2 regions of the Solicola agrisoli genome follow, and region 1 is predicted to be linked to the other one. Evidence: predicted binding sites of a transcription regulator. Region 1 holds the regulator's gene; the other holds the start of a gene.
What was found. The regulator LexA, encoded in region 1, represses DNA repair genes until DNA is damaged. The targets are predictions, from matches to a motif close to TCGAACANNTGTTCGA.

Region 2: the regulator LexA is predicted to act here: its motif matches at 1,028-1,043, upstream of ACI6PP_RS01835 (HNH endonuclease signature motif containing protein).

Annotation. Positions count from the first base shown of each region.
Region 1 covers NZ_JBMGQR010000043.1:6,141-13,073, reverse strand. Annotated here, with positions in the region: gene ACI6PP_RS14875 (Dps family protein) at 1-13, shown strand, start outside; gene ACI6PP_RS14870 (type II 3-dehydroquinate dehydratase) at 113-547, opposite strand; gene ACI6PP_RS14865 (LysM peptidoglycan-binding domain-containing protein) at 584-937, opposite strand; gene ACI6PP_RS14860 (nuclear transport factor 2-like protein) at 1,252-1,647, shown strand; gene lexA (transcriptional repressor LexA) at 1,733-2,488, shown strand; gene ACI6PP_RS14850 (hypothetical protein) at 2,536-3,039, shown strand; gene ACI6PP_RS14845 (ATP-binding protein) at 3,218-5,740, shown strand; gene ACI6PP_RS14840 (response regulator) at 5,737-6,417, shown strand; gene ACI6PP_RS14835 (ATP-dependent DNA helicase) at 6,411-6,933, opposite strand, start outside.
Region 2 covers NZ_JBMGQR010000002.1:142,846-149,778, reverse strand. Annotated here, with positions in the region: gene ACI6PP_RS01835 (HNH endonuclease signature motif containing protein) at 1-1,009, opposite strand, end outside; gene ACI6PP_RS01830 (class II glutamine amidotransferase) at 1,187-2,137, opposite strand; gene ACI6PP_RS01825 (hypothetical protein) at 2,263-2,445, shown strand; gene ACI6PP_RS01820 (dihydrofolate reductase family protein) at 2,470-3,045, opposite strand; gene ACI6PP_RS01815 (NAD(P)/FAD-dependent oxidoreductase) at 3,042-3,986, opposite strand; gene ACI6PP_RS01810 (helix-turn-helix domain-containing protein) at 4,053-4,637, shown strand; gene ACI6PP_RS01805 (hypothetical protein) at 4,679-4,876, shown strand; gene ACI6PP_RS01800 (flotillin family protein) at 4,905-6,278, shown strand; gene ACI6PP_RS01795 (nicotinate phosphoribosyltransferase) at 6,275-6,933, opposite strand, start outside.

The sequences.
Region 1 (6,933 bases):
CAGCGAGAGCTGACAGCCCCTGATCCGGCGCCGTTCCTGGTTCCGGCCCCGCAGCACGGCCGTCGTCACCCCCGGGTGGCGGCGGCCGTGCTCTGCGTCCGGGGCTTCGTCGTCAGCGGCGCTCGGCCAGCAGGGCCAGGGCGTCGCGGTAGCCCTCCACACCCTTGCCCGAGACGGTCGCGACGCACACGTCGCGCACCACGGACACCTGGCGCCACGCGTCGCGCTGCGTGACGTCGGACAGGTGCACCTCGACCGCCGGCACCCCGGTGATCTCGAGCGCGTCGTGGATGGCCCATGCGTAGTGGGTCCAGGCCCCCGGGTTGAGCACGATGCCGTCGCTGGCCCCCCGCAGCGCGTGCAGGTGCTCGACGAACGCGCCCTCGTGGTTGGTCTGGAAGAAGCGGGTCTCGAGGCCGAGGTCGCGGCCGAAGCCGGCGACGGCCTCCTCGAGGTCGGCCAGGGTCTGGGTCCCGTAGTGCCGGGGGTCACGACGACCGAGCTGGTCGAGGTTCACGCCGTGCAGCACGTCGATGGTGCGGCTCATGGGCACCGAACCTAGGGCATCGACCGACGAGGACCGTCAGTACGCCGGGACCGCCACGCGCTGGCCGGGCTGCACGTCGCCGCCGCCGGTGAGGGCGTTGAGCTCGACGATGTCGTCGACGACGGCGCGCGGGTCGGCGTCGGGCGAGGCGTCGCGGGCGATGTCCCACAGGGTCTGACCCGGCTGGATGGTGACGGTCTGCGCGACCGCGGGGGCCGACGCCTCGTCGGTGGCGACGACGCGCGAGCCCAGGAACACCGAGGCCAGCGCCACCAGCACCAGGGCGGCCAGCACCACGACCACCCGGCCGCGACGGGTCAGCCGCAGCGGCGCCCGACGTGCGACGGGACGGGCGGGGATGGTGGTGCGCTGGGCGGTGAGGGTGCTCATCTGGTGCCTCCGGGGGAAGTCGGCTCGTACGGTGCTCGCTCGGTCTGCTCGAGCGGTGTTCGACAGATGTTCGATAGAACCTCTGTTCGATCGAACACGTGTACGACGATAGGGGCACCCGCCGACAGAATCGTGCACCCTCGCACATGTGTTCGATCGGCGTGTCGGGACGCGGTCGTCGAGCCGGTTCTCGCACCCGGTCGGATCGTCCGATTCGGGTGGTTCTCGCCCAGGTGCAGGAGATGAGACGCGAAGATTGCCAGAAGGTGAACTGCACCACTGACGTCAGGCGTCGGAATGCCTATGTTGAGCCCATGACCGACAAGATCGCCGTGGTCGAACGCTGGCTCGACGCCCTCAACGACGGCGACGTCCAGACGCTCGCGTCCTTGTCCAGCGCGGACATCGAGATCGTCGGCCCCCGCAGCAGCGGCTTCGGTCGCCCGCTGGTCCAGCAGTGGGCCGAGCGCGCCCGCATGACCGCGATCCCGCTGCGCTGGTTCAGCGGCCCGGGCAGCACGGTCGTCGCCCTGTGCGAGGCCACCTGGCACGACGCCGACGGTCGTCCCACCGACACCGACCAGGTGGCGATGATGTTCGAGGTCGACCGCCGCAAGGTGGCCTGCCTGGCCCGCTACCCCGAGCTCGACCGCGCGCTCAGCGTCGCCCGCCTCACCTCCATCGACGAGGTCGTGCACCAGGCCGCCTGAGCGCGCCCACTGGCCCGGACGGGCCGCGACACGCCAGTCGAACACATGTTTGAACGCGTCGTCGCTCGGGTCTACTGTGCTCGACATGAGCAAGCCGACTCCCCCGGGCCCCACCACCGACGACCTCGCGTCCACCGACGCCGACGTCACCGAGCTTCCTGACGGCCCGCCCGACGCGAGCGGCCTCAGCCCCCGCCAGCGCCGCGTGCTGGAGTTCCTCCGCGAGGCCATCGAGACCCGCGGCTACCCGCCCAGCATGCGCGAGATCGGGGCCGCGGTCGGGCTCACCAGCACCTCCTCGGTCGCCCACCAGCTCCGCAGCCTGGAGAAGATGGGCTTCGTCCGACGCGACCCCAACCGCCCGCGTGCCCTCGAGGTCTTCCTCCCCGACGGTCTGAGCCGCCGCGCGGTCGGCAGCGCGTCGGAGGCCGAGTACGACGAGACCGACCTCGGCAATCAGCGCCCGGTGCCCGCGTACGTCCCCATGGTGGGACGGATCGCCGCCGGTGGTCCGATCCTGGCCGAGGAGCGCGTCGAGGACGTTTTCCCGCTGCCCAAGTCTCTGGTGGGCGACGGCACCCTGTTCCTGCTCGAGGTGCAGGGCGAGTCGATGCTCGACGCCGCCATCTGCCCCGGTGACTACGTGGTCGTGCGGCAGCAGCCCAACGCCGAGAACGGCGAGATCGTCGCGGCGATGCTCGACGGCGAGGCCACCGTCAAGACATTCCAGCGCAAGGACGGCCAGGTCTGGCTACTCCCCCACAACGACGACTACGACCCCATCGACGGCACGCACGCCACGATCCTGGGCAAGGTCACCGCGGTCCTGCGCCGCGTCTGACACCGGCCGCTGTGGCGCGCGCCCGCGTCAGACGGCAGGATCGTCGCATGGCGAAGAAGAGCAAGAAGTCCGAGGACAAGCAGGTCAAGGTCGCGGTCAAGAAGGCGGTCAAGTCCGAGCGCAAGAAGCTGACGAAGGCGGTCCAGGCCGCCGAGGAGGCTGCGGCACGCGCGGAGAAGGCCGCCGCCAAGGCGGCCGGTCGCGCGAAGTCGGCGAAGAAGGCGTCCAAGAAGGTCTCGAAGAAGGCCGCGCCGCAGGAGTCGGAGTCGTCCGGCCTGGAGCCCGTCGACGCCGGTGAATCCATCGAGAGCGTCGCCCCCGAGGCCACGCCGCTGCAGAACGTCGCCCAGGACGCGCAGCTCAGCGACGCGTCCGCCAAGGTCGCCGGTGACCCGCTCGGCTCGGCGAGCGCCGACACCGAGACGCCGGCCGACGACCCCCACGTCGGGCTGACGCGCGCGCAGCTCGTCGTGCTCGCGGGCGAGCGCGGCGTCCCCAACCGCAGCCGCCTCACCAAGGCCCAGCTGCTCGAGGCGCTGCGCAGCCTCTGACCTGTGCCACCCCCGACGGGCCGGGACCGCTGCTGCGGTCCCGGCCCGTCCTGTGTCCGGCGGCTCTCGCCCCGTGGTGATGAGTCTGGCCGGGCCGCCGTGCTGCCCGGCGTGGTCGTTCGACGTGTCACCCGAGCCGGTCGCACACCGGTGCTGGTGCGGGGTGGAGACTGGCCCCATGACCAGGAGGCAGGGCCGGGGGCGGCTGCGGGTCTACCTCGGTGCCGCGCCCGGCGTCGGCAAGACCTACGCGATGCTGGCCGAGGCGCACCGACGCGCCGAGCGGGGCACCGACGTCGTCGTCGGGATCGTCGAGACGCACGGCCGTGCCCGCACCGCCGAGGCGCTCGGCGACCTCGAGGTGGTCCCCCGCCGGCTGGTCGACCACCGCGGCACGAGCCACACCGAGCTCGACCTCGACGCGGTGCTCGTCCGCGAGCCGGACGTGGTGCTCGTCGACGAGCTCGCGCACACCAACGTCCCGGGGTCGGGCCACGAGAAGCGGTGGCAGGACGTCGAGACGATCCTGGCCGGCGGCATCGACGTGGTGACGACGGTCAACGTGCAGCACCTGGAGTCGCTCAACGACGTGGTCGAGGCCATCACCGGCGTGCGCCAGCGCGAGACGGTGCCCGACGCCTTCGTGCGCGCGGCGGACGCGATCGAGCTGGTCGACATGAGCCCGCAGTCCCTGCGCCGGCGGATGGCGCACGGCAACGTGTACCCCGCCGACCGCGTCGACGCCGCGTTGTCCAAGTACTTCCGGGAGGGCAACCTCGCCGCCCTGCGCGAGCTGGCGCTGCTCTGGCTCGCCGACCGGGTCGACGAGGGTCTGGAGGCCTACCGCTCGTCCCACGAGATCGACTCGACGTGGGCCACGCGCGAGCGTGTCGTCGTCGCCGTCACCGGCGGGCCGGAGTCCGAGACGCTCCTGCGGCGGGCGGCCCGCATCGCGTCGCGCACCGCGGGTGGCGAGTGGCTCGCGGTGTACGTCGCCCGCCGCGACGGGCTGGTGGGCGCAGCACCGGACGTCCTGGCGCGCCAGCACCGGATCATCGGCGACATGGGCGGCACGTTCCACACGGTCGTCAGCGACGACGTCCCCACCGGCATCCTGCAGTTCGCCCGGGCCGAGAACGCCACCCAGATCCTCATCGGTGCCTCCCGACGGGGACGGGTGTCCGCGCTGCTGCGGCCCGGCGTGGGCGAGACCGTCATCGCCCGGGCCGACGACGCCGACGTGCACGTGGTGGCCCACGACTACGCCCGCGGGCGCGGGGCCGACCCCCGCCGGTCGCGGGCCTCGCTCGGGCGCCGTCGCACCGTCGCCGGGTACGCGCTCGGGCTCGTCGGCCCGTTCGCGCTCACCGGCCTCCTGCGCGTCACCGCCGACCTGCACGGCCTGCCGTCCGAGGCGCTCGCGATGATGGCGCTCGTGGTGGCCACGGCCCTCGTGGGTGGTCTGGTGCCCGCGCTCCTCGGCGCCGTGCTGAGCGGCGTGCTGCTCAACGTCGCCTTCACTCCCCCGGTCGGGACGCTGGCGATCTCCGACCCGGAGAACGTGGCCGCGATCGTGGTGTTCCTGGTCGTCGGCGCGGCGGTCGCGTCCGTGGTCGACCTGGCGGCACGGCGCTCGGCGCAGGCGCTGCGGGCCGGCGCCGAGGCCGACGCGCTCGCGGTGCTCGCCCACAGCCTCCTGCACGCCGGCGACGACCTGCCCGAGCTGCTGGCGCAGGCCACCGAGGTGTTCGGGATGCAGGGCGCCGCGATCGTCTCCACCTCGGCGACGGACCCGTCGGTGCTGGTCTCGCACGGCGACGCCCCCGGATCGGTGGCCCAGTCCGACGTCGACGTCCCTATCGACGACGCCACCTCCCTGGTGCTGCGGGGACGCACGCTGGAGGCGGCCGACCGCCGGCTCGTCACGGCGTACGCGGCCCACGCCGCCGTGGTCATGCAGCGACGGGCGACGATCGCCGACACCCTGCGCGCCCGCGAGCTGACCGAGGGCAACCGCGTGCGGACGGCCCTGCTCGCCGCCGTCTCGCACGACCTGCGCAGCCCGCTCGCCGCCACCAAGGCGGCGGTGTCGTCGCTGCGCAGCGACGAGATCGCGTGGTCGCCCGACGACGAGGCCGAGCTGCTGCGCACGATCGAGGAGTCCACCGACCGGCTCGACTCCCTGGTCGGCAACCTGCTCGACCTCAGCCGGCTCGAGACCGGCGTCGTCCGTCCCCAGCTCGCCGAGGTCGACCTGCTCGCGGTGGCCCGCAGCACGGTCGCCACCGTCACCGACCCCACCCGGTTCTCGGTCGTCGAGTCCGACGCCCCCACCGGTGCGGCCGACCCCGGCCTGCTCGACCGGGTCGTCGCCAACGTCTGCGAGAACGCGCTCACCCACACCCCGCCCGGCCCGCCCATCGAGCTGCTCGCCTCGGACTACCGGGACGACGACGGACGCCACCGGGTGACGCTGCGCGTCGTCGACCACGGTCCGGGGGTCCCCGCGGCCCAGGCCGAGACGATCTTCGCGCCGTTCCAGCGGCTCGGTGACGTCCCGGCCGGGGACGGCGTGGGCCTGGGCCTGGCTGTCGCGCGCGGGCTCACCGAGGCGATGGGCGGCACCCTCACCGCCGACGACACCCCGGGCGGTGGCCTGACGATGGTGGTCGAGCTGCCCGTCTGGGAGGACCCGTCGTGACCTACGTGCTCGCCGTCGACGACGACCCCGGCATCCTGCGCACCCTCGCGATCAACCTGCGGGCTCGCGACTACCGGGTGCAGACCGCCGGCGACGGTCGGTCCGCGCTCCAGGTGGTGGCCGAGGAGGTGCCCGACGTGATCCTGCTCGACCTCGGGCTGCCCGACATCGGGGGCGTCGACGTGATCCGTCAGGTGCGCTCGTCCAGCTCGGTGCCGATCGTGGTGCTGTCGGCCCGGCACGAGTCCGACGACAAGGTCGAGGCCCTCGACGCCGGGGCCGACGACTACGTCACCAAGCCGTTCGGCATGGACGAGCTGCTGGCCCGCGTGCGGGCCGCCGTCCGACGCGCCGCCCCGGTGGACGCCGCCCGCCCACCGGTGCTGGCCGGCGCGCTGACGATCGACCTCGACGACCGCCGCCTGGTCCGCGACGGCACCGAGGTGCACCTGACGCCGACCGAGTGGCGGCTGGTCGACGCCCTCGTCAGCGCCCAGGGCCGGCTGGTCAAGCAGGCCGACCTGCTCCGCACCGTGTGGGGCCCGTCGTACGAGCGCGAGACCAACTACCTGCGCGTCTACCTGGGCACCCTGCGACGCAAGCTCGAGGACGACCCGTCACGCCCGCGGCACTTCCTCACCGAGCCCGGGCTGGGACACCGGTTCGTCGCTCACTGACGGGCGGTCGCGGCCTCGTCGAGGCGGCGGAGCGCGCCGAGCACCCGCTCGCGGTCGGTGGTGCGCCACATCGGCGGCAGCGACGACGACAGGAACGAGCCGTAGCGGGCGGTGGCGAGGCGGGCGTCCAGGATCGCCACGACGCCCTTGTCGGTGTCGCGGCGGATCAGCCGGCCGGTGCCCTGCGCGAGCAGCAGCGCCGCGTGGGTGGCGGCGACCTGCATGAACCCGTTGCCGCCGCGCTTCTCGACGAGCTTCTGGCGCGAGCTCATCAGCGGGTCGTCGGGCCGCGGGAACGGGATCCGGTCGATGATCACCAGCTGGCAGGTGTCGCCGGGCAGGTCGACGCCCTGCCACAGGCTCAGCGTGCCGAACAGGCAGGCCCGGGGGTCCTCGACGAACCAGCGGGCGAGCGTGGGCAGCTGGGCCTCGCCCTGGCAGAAGATCGGCAGGTCGGGCAGTCGCTCGCGGATCGCCTCGGTGACGGCTTCGGCCGCGCGCCGGGAGCTGAACAGC
Region 2 (6,933 bases), on a different contig from region 1:
TCTGGGTGCGGCCCAGGTCGAGGGGCAGGGACGCTCCGCCGAGGACCTGGGGAATGATCCCGGCCCGGCAGGCGGCCCGGCGGACCTCGCCGGCGGACATGCGCTGGCCGGTCGAGGTGGTGCCGACGCCGGTGCCGGTGGCCAGCGTGTCCAGGTCGACGTTCACGGTCACGACGAGTCCACTGCCGCCGGCGTCGGGGAGCCCGTCGGTGGGCAGGTGCTCGACCAGTGAGGTGAACGCCCGGCCTTGGCGCTGGGAGTAGGTGAGGTCCTCGGCGGCCTGCCCGTGGTCGAGGTGGCGGCGGCGGGGTGCGGTGAACCGGTCGAGGGCGTGCTTGAGGAACCCGGCCTGGGCTTCGGGGAGGCGGAAGCGGCCGACCCAGGTGCCGTCGGCCTGGTCCTGCATCCAGAACTCCGACCGGGCGTACGCGTCGCGTTCGCGGTCGCGCACGAGCTGGCCCTCGTCGACGTCGACCTGGTCGGCCGGCTTGAAGACGTCGGTGATCCGGTCGGCCCGGCGTCGCAGGTCGGGCATCGTCAGGGTCTGTGCGTCCTCGATCAGCGCCCGCTCGCACCGGACCCTCGTGACCTCAGGCAGCTGTTCGGGGAGCCCTGCGACGGTCCTGGCGATCAGGGCAGCCTGGTCCTTGGTCACCCGACCCTTCGCGAGGGCGTTCTCGGTGGTCCTGGCCTTCTCGAGGTCATCGCCCAGATGCACGTCACGCGCGGCCGCGTGGCGGTCGCCACCGAACTGGCCGGCCATCAGCGACCCGGTTGACGTCGCACCGGCCTTCTGAGCCGCACCCGAGTGGTGGACGGCCCGCGTCGCGGCCACCGCGTGCGCCGACACCCGAGCCTGCACCCGCGCCCACCGGGCCGCGACCTGCGTCGCATCCTCTGCGGACAGCCCGTCGAACACCGACAGGTCGCCTCCATCGAGGGCGATCTCGACCGCCGCGAGCACCGCGAACGCGGGGTGCTCGGTGAGCGGGAGAGCGGTGACCGTCATGGACTCATTTTACGACAGTCGAACACACGTTCGCAACGGTGTGGACGTGGAGCGGCCCGAACGCCGCTCGACGGACCGAACGCTGCGGGTTGTCCACAATCGCCCCGCGGCGCCTCGCCGGACCGCCTGCTGATCCGCCTGGCTGGTTCGCGAGCGACGGGCCGGCCGTCGGCCCGACTACACGTCGAGCCGGGCGACCCTCCTCGTGATCCCGGAGTCCGTCCGCTCGAGGAACACGATGTGGCCGAACTCCAGCTCCCACCAGTCCTCGGTGTTCTCGGTCAGGGGCTCGGAGGCGAAGATGACGGACGTGGCCTCGTCGACGTCGCACACGTCGACGTCGTAGGACGTCTCGTAGTTCTCGAAGTCGCGGCCGGTGAGCATGTACATCGGCTCCAGGAGCATGCCGAGCGCGTAGTCGTCGGTGCCCGGTCCGGACGTCAGCAGCTCCCTCCAGTCGCCCTCCGGAGCGGTCTCGCCGTGGTGCCCCGAGCCGACGTTGACGCCGATGATCCGGTGGGGGGCGACCAGGGCGATCTTCAGCTTGGTGAGTGCCACGAGGTCGAGCTTCTCCATCGCGCCGACGATGAGCCCGAGCAAGGTCTCGAACGCGCGCTGGACGTCGTCGTCGCTGTCGCCGTCGAGCAGCGACAGCAGCAGGACGTAGACGAACTCGGTGTCGGTCGTGCCCCGCATCTGCTCGAGGTACCGGTCCGCGCAGTGGGGCAGCAGCTCGCGCTGCAGGACCCTCCAGCTCGGCACGTCGCCGTTCTGGGCGATGATCCAGGGCGTCCCCTGGTAGGAGAACGGGTGGCAGTTCTCGTCCGTCACGACGGCGGCCGCGTCGTAGTCCGCCGCTCTCACGTGCGCGAGCAGGGTGTTGGCCCGCAGGCTCGGGATGATCCGCTGCACGTTGTCGTCGTAGAACGCTGCGGTCGGTCGCCGGTAGATCAGTGGTGTGTCGGGCTCCAGCAGGTGCTCGCTCCAGGCACCGAACCCCCAGCCCGCGAGCTGCAGCAGCGGGTGACGCTCGGGATCCAGGGTCTGGTTGATCAGGCTGTTCCCGGGCTCGAGGAGCAGGCTCCCCAGCGGGAGCTCGGGGCCGACGTAGGCGAGGACTCGACACACAGGGGTCACCCTAGGGCTCCGGCACCGCCGTCCGCCCCGGTCGGCCTCGCCTGGCCCACCCGTCCACCGGGATGTCGGCGTCGAATGTCTTGTGTGCAAGATGTTGGTGGGAGAGGATGACCGTCATGGTGGACCACGTGGACGACGTCGGCGGTGAGGAGACCGCGGTCGACTTCGAGTCCGACGACATCGCGACGTCGTGCCCGCACTGCCCGGACTGGCACCGGGAGGTCGCCTTCGACCGCGGCGTCGAGGTGTCGCGCGAGTGGCACGCGCCCGGGTGCCCCGTGGTCGTCAACTGGCTCTGACCGGCGCAGCGCTCGCGGGGATCCTCAGGCGCGCTCGTAGGTGAGCACGACGACGCCGATCTCGTGGACGCGTGACGCGACGAGGCGCCAGACGGACGGGTCGAACGCGCCGTCGACGAGGGGGATGCCCGCGCCGAGGACGACGGGGTTGAGCTTGAGCACGAGCCGGTCGACCTCCGGAGCGAGCGCGCCGGCCAGGCGTCCACCGCCGCACAGCCAGATGTCGCCGCCCGGCTCGGCCTTCAGGCGGCGGACGAACGCGAGCGGGTCCTCGTCGACGACCTGGACCCCCGGGTGGTCCTCGGCGCGGAGCGTGGAGGAGAACACGTACTGCGTCAGGTGGGCGTACGGGCTCTCGATGCCCGCGTCGATCGCCGGCTGAAACGTGCCCCGTCCCATCAGGACGGTGTCCCACCGGGTCCCGGGAGGGGTGCTGCCGGTGGCCTGGTGGAACGCGGTCGGGAACCCGTCGCCCCACTCGCTCGCGAGCGCGCCGAGGTACTCCTGGTCCATCGGGAACGAGTCGAACGACCCGTCGGGGCCGGCGATCCTCCCGTCGAGGCTGACGGCGACGAAGTAGACGAGCGAGCGCTGGGTCATGACGCCATGGTGGCAGCCCTGGCGTCCTCGGCGATCAGGTCGCCGTTGATGGCCGCGCCCGCCATCAGCCCCTGCCCGGCCGCCACCACCACCTGGGCCATCGCGTTGGCGACGTTGCCCGCCACCCACACGCCCGGCACCTCGGTGGCGCCCATCGGGTCGGCGACCACCTGGCTGCCGATGACGTGGCCGGCCACCTCGAGGTCGGACGTCGTGACGCCGAGGTCGGCGAGCGGGCCTGGACGGGCGAGGAACCGCGGGGCGACGACGAGCGCCTGCATCGGGACCACCTCGCCGGAGACCAGACGCACGCCGGTCAGCCGGCCGTCCGTGCGCTCGACCGCGGCGACCTCGCCCTCGACCACCCGCACCCCGCGGGCTGCCAGCTGCTCACGCTCCTCGCCGGTGAGGGCGGGGCCGGTGTGCTGGAGCAGGACGACGTCGTCGCTCAGCTGGCGGAACATCAGGGCCTTGTGGGAGGTCATGGGTCCGGTCGACAGCACGCCGACCGCCTGGTCGCGCACCTCGTAGCCGTGGCAGTACGGGCAGTGCAGGACGTCGCTGCCCCAGCCCTCGGCCAGGCCGGGGAGGTCGGGCAGCTCGTCGACGAGGCCCGTCGCACCCAGGAGGCGCCGCGCGCGCACCGACCGACCGTCGGCGAGGCCGAGCCCGAACCCGCCGTCGGTGCGGCTCGCCGACGTCACCTCGCCGTCCACCACGTGCGCGCCGTACCCCTCGGCCTCGGTGCGTCCGATCGCCACCAGCTCGGTGGGGGACGTCCCCTCGCGTCCCAGGTAGTTGTGCACCCCGTCGGCCGGTGCGTTGCGGGGCGAGCCCGCGTCCACCACCAGCACCGAGCGCCGTGAGCGCGCCAGCGCCACCGCCCCGCTCAGGCCGGCTGCGCCGCCACCGATGACCACCACGTCGTATGTCTCGTCCATGCCCCGACGATGCGTCAGCCCGTGCGGTATTGACAAGCATCGTTGCCGAAGTGGCAAGATCAGCGCATGGACGACGACTCCGACCTCGACGACGTGCTCGGCTCGGTCGGCCCGCGCCTGCGCGCGCTCCGGCTCGAGCGGGGCGCCACCCTGGCCCAGCTCTCCTCCACCACGGGCATCTCGGTAAGCACCCTGTCGCGCCTGGAGTCCGGCGGACGGCGTCCGACCCTCGAGCTGCTGCTCCCGCTGGCCCGCGCCCACCAGGTGCCGCTCGACGAGCTCGTCGACGCCCCTGCCACCGGCGACCCCCGCGTGCACCAGCGCCCGATCCGCAAGGGCGGGCAGACGATCATCCCGCTGACGCGACGACCGGGCGGGGTGCAGGCCTACAAGTTCGTCATCCCTCCGTCCACCCGCCGCACCGAGCCCGAGCAGCAGGTGCACGAGGGCTACGAGTGGCTGTACGTGCTCTCCGGACGCATCCGGCTGCTCCTCGGCGAGCACGACATCGAGCTGGGGCCGGGCGAGGTGGTCGAGTTCGACACCCGCGTGCCGCACTGGTTCGGCGTGATCGGCACCGAGCCCGCCGAGATCCTCAGCCTCTTCGGGCCGCAGGGGGAACGCATGCACGTCCGGGCCAAGTCCCGTTAGTCTGGCCAGCCGACCGGCGGACCAAACCCCTGGAGCCACGCATGCACGGCAGGACCGGACGCGTCACCGGTGCGATCGGCCCCGGTCTCGTGGGCGAGGTCATGGTGGCGGTGCGCGGGGGAGTCGAGGCGTTCTACGCCTACCCCTACGTCCCCGGTGACCAGATGGCCGTGGGCGACACCGTCCTGGTGATGGAGTACGACCCGCCCCGCAGCGTCCGCGTCGCGCCGACGTCCTAGACCCGACCCTCAACGGAAAGCTGGACCCATGCCCGGTTTCGTCATCCCGGTGGCCGTCGGCCTCGGTGTCGTCCTCGTCCTCGTGCTGCTCCTCAAGACCGTGTGGCGGGTGGCCGAGCCCAACGAGGCGCTGATCATCTCGGGCCTGGGCGCCCACGGCGACAACGGCACGCGGCTCGACAGCCTGGCGTTCAAGATCGTCGTCGGCCGCGGCACGATGGTGATCCCGGGGTTCCAGACGGTCCGCCGGCTGCCGCTCGACATCCGCTCCACGGGCATGGAGGTCGACGCGGTCTCCAACCAGTCGATCCCGCTGAAGGTGCGCGGCGTCGTCGCCTACAAGATCGGCGACGACCTGTCCTCGATCGCCAACGCGGCCCGCCGCTTCCTGGAGCAGTCCGCCGAGGAGATGCAGTCGACGATCCACGAGCTGTTCGCCGGTCACCTGCGCGCCATCGTCGGCGGCATGACCGTCGAGGAGATGCTCCACAACCGCGAGGTCCTCACCGCCAACATCCGCACCTCGCTCGCCGACGACCTGCAGAAGCTCGGTCTCGTCGTCGACTCCCTGCAGATCCAGGAGATCAACGACAGCTCCAACTACATCGCCAACCTCGGCAAGCCGCAGGCCGCCGACGTCGAGGCCAAGGCGCGCATCGCCGCCGCGGCGCGCAACCAGGACGCCACCGCCGCCGAGCAGGCGGCCAACGCCAACAACGCCCAGGCCGTCCGCGACTCCCGCATCAAGCAGGAGGGCTACCAGGCCGAGGTCGACACCGCCGCGAACGAGGCCGCGCAGGCGGGCCCGCTCGCCGAGGCCAGGGCCCGCCGCGAGGTCGTCCGCGCCGAGACCGAGACCGCCGAGCTCGACGCGCAGCGCACCGACCGCACGCTCGACTCGACGGTCCGCAAGCCCGCCGACGCCGCCGCCTACCAGGCCCGCGTCACCGCCGAGGGCGAGCGCGACGCCCGCATCGCGGCCGCGCAGGGCCAGGCCCAGGAGACCACGCTGGGCGGTGCGGCCGACGCCGAGGCGATCAAGCTCAGGGGCCAGGCCGAGGCCGCCGCGATCCAGGCCAAGGGCGAGGCCGAGGCCGCCGGCATCAAGGCGCGCGCCGAGGCGCTCGCGGTCAACTCCGACGCGGTCGTCGCCCAGCAGATGGCCGAGAACTACCCGGCCATCGTCACCGCGGCGGCGTCGTCGTTCGAGAAGGTCGGCACGATGGTCGTGCTGAACGGTGCCGACGGCGTCGAGGACATGCTGGGCAAGGCCATGACGATGGGCGGCGCCGGCTTCGGGCTGGCACGCCAGCTGATGGACTCGATCGGCGGCGCCCGGCCCGAGACGTCCGCGACGCCCGCCGAGCAGAACGGCGACGAGGCCCCGGCGCCGACGGCCTAGCGGCCGCCGACGTACTGCGTCTCGATCGCGGGCTCGCCCCGCGACAGCTGACGGGCGCGGTCGGGCAGCTCGGCGAGCGAGGCCTGCAGGCGTGCGCGTGCGTCGTCCAGGGTCGAGTGGTCGACGCGCACGCCGTCCTCGACGAGCGGCACGAGCAGCGCGCGGTCGTCGCCGTCGTCCTCCGGCGGCACGCCGATGCCCACGACCTCGGCCTCGGCGGTGCCGCGGGCGTCGCGGCGGCGCAGCGCGTACTTGCGTCCGCCGACCGAGGCCTTGTCCTTGCTGCGCTTGGCCACCGAGACCAGCTCCGAGCCGGGCTCGTCACCGCCGCGCGCCACCAGCTTGTAGACGAACCCGCAGGTCGGGTGGCCGGAGCCGGTGACGAGCTTCGTGCCCACGCCGTAGCCGTCGACGGGCGCGGCGGCGAGCGCGGCGATCGCGTGCTCGTCGAGGTCGCTCGTGACGGTGATGCGTGTGCCCGTGGCACCGAGCTCGTCGAGCTGGCGGCGGACGGTGCCGGCCATCTCCAGCAGGTCGCCGGAGTCCAGGCGCACCGCGCCGAGCCCGGTGCCGGCCACGTCGACGCCGATGCGTACGGCCTCCGCGACGTCGTAGGTGTCGACGAGCAGGGTGGTGCCCGTGCCGAGCGACTCGA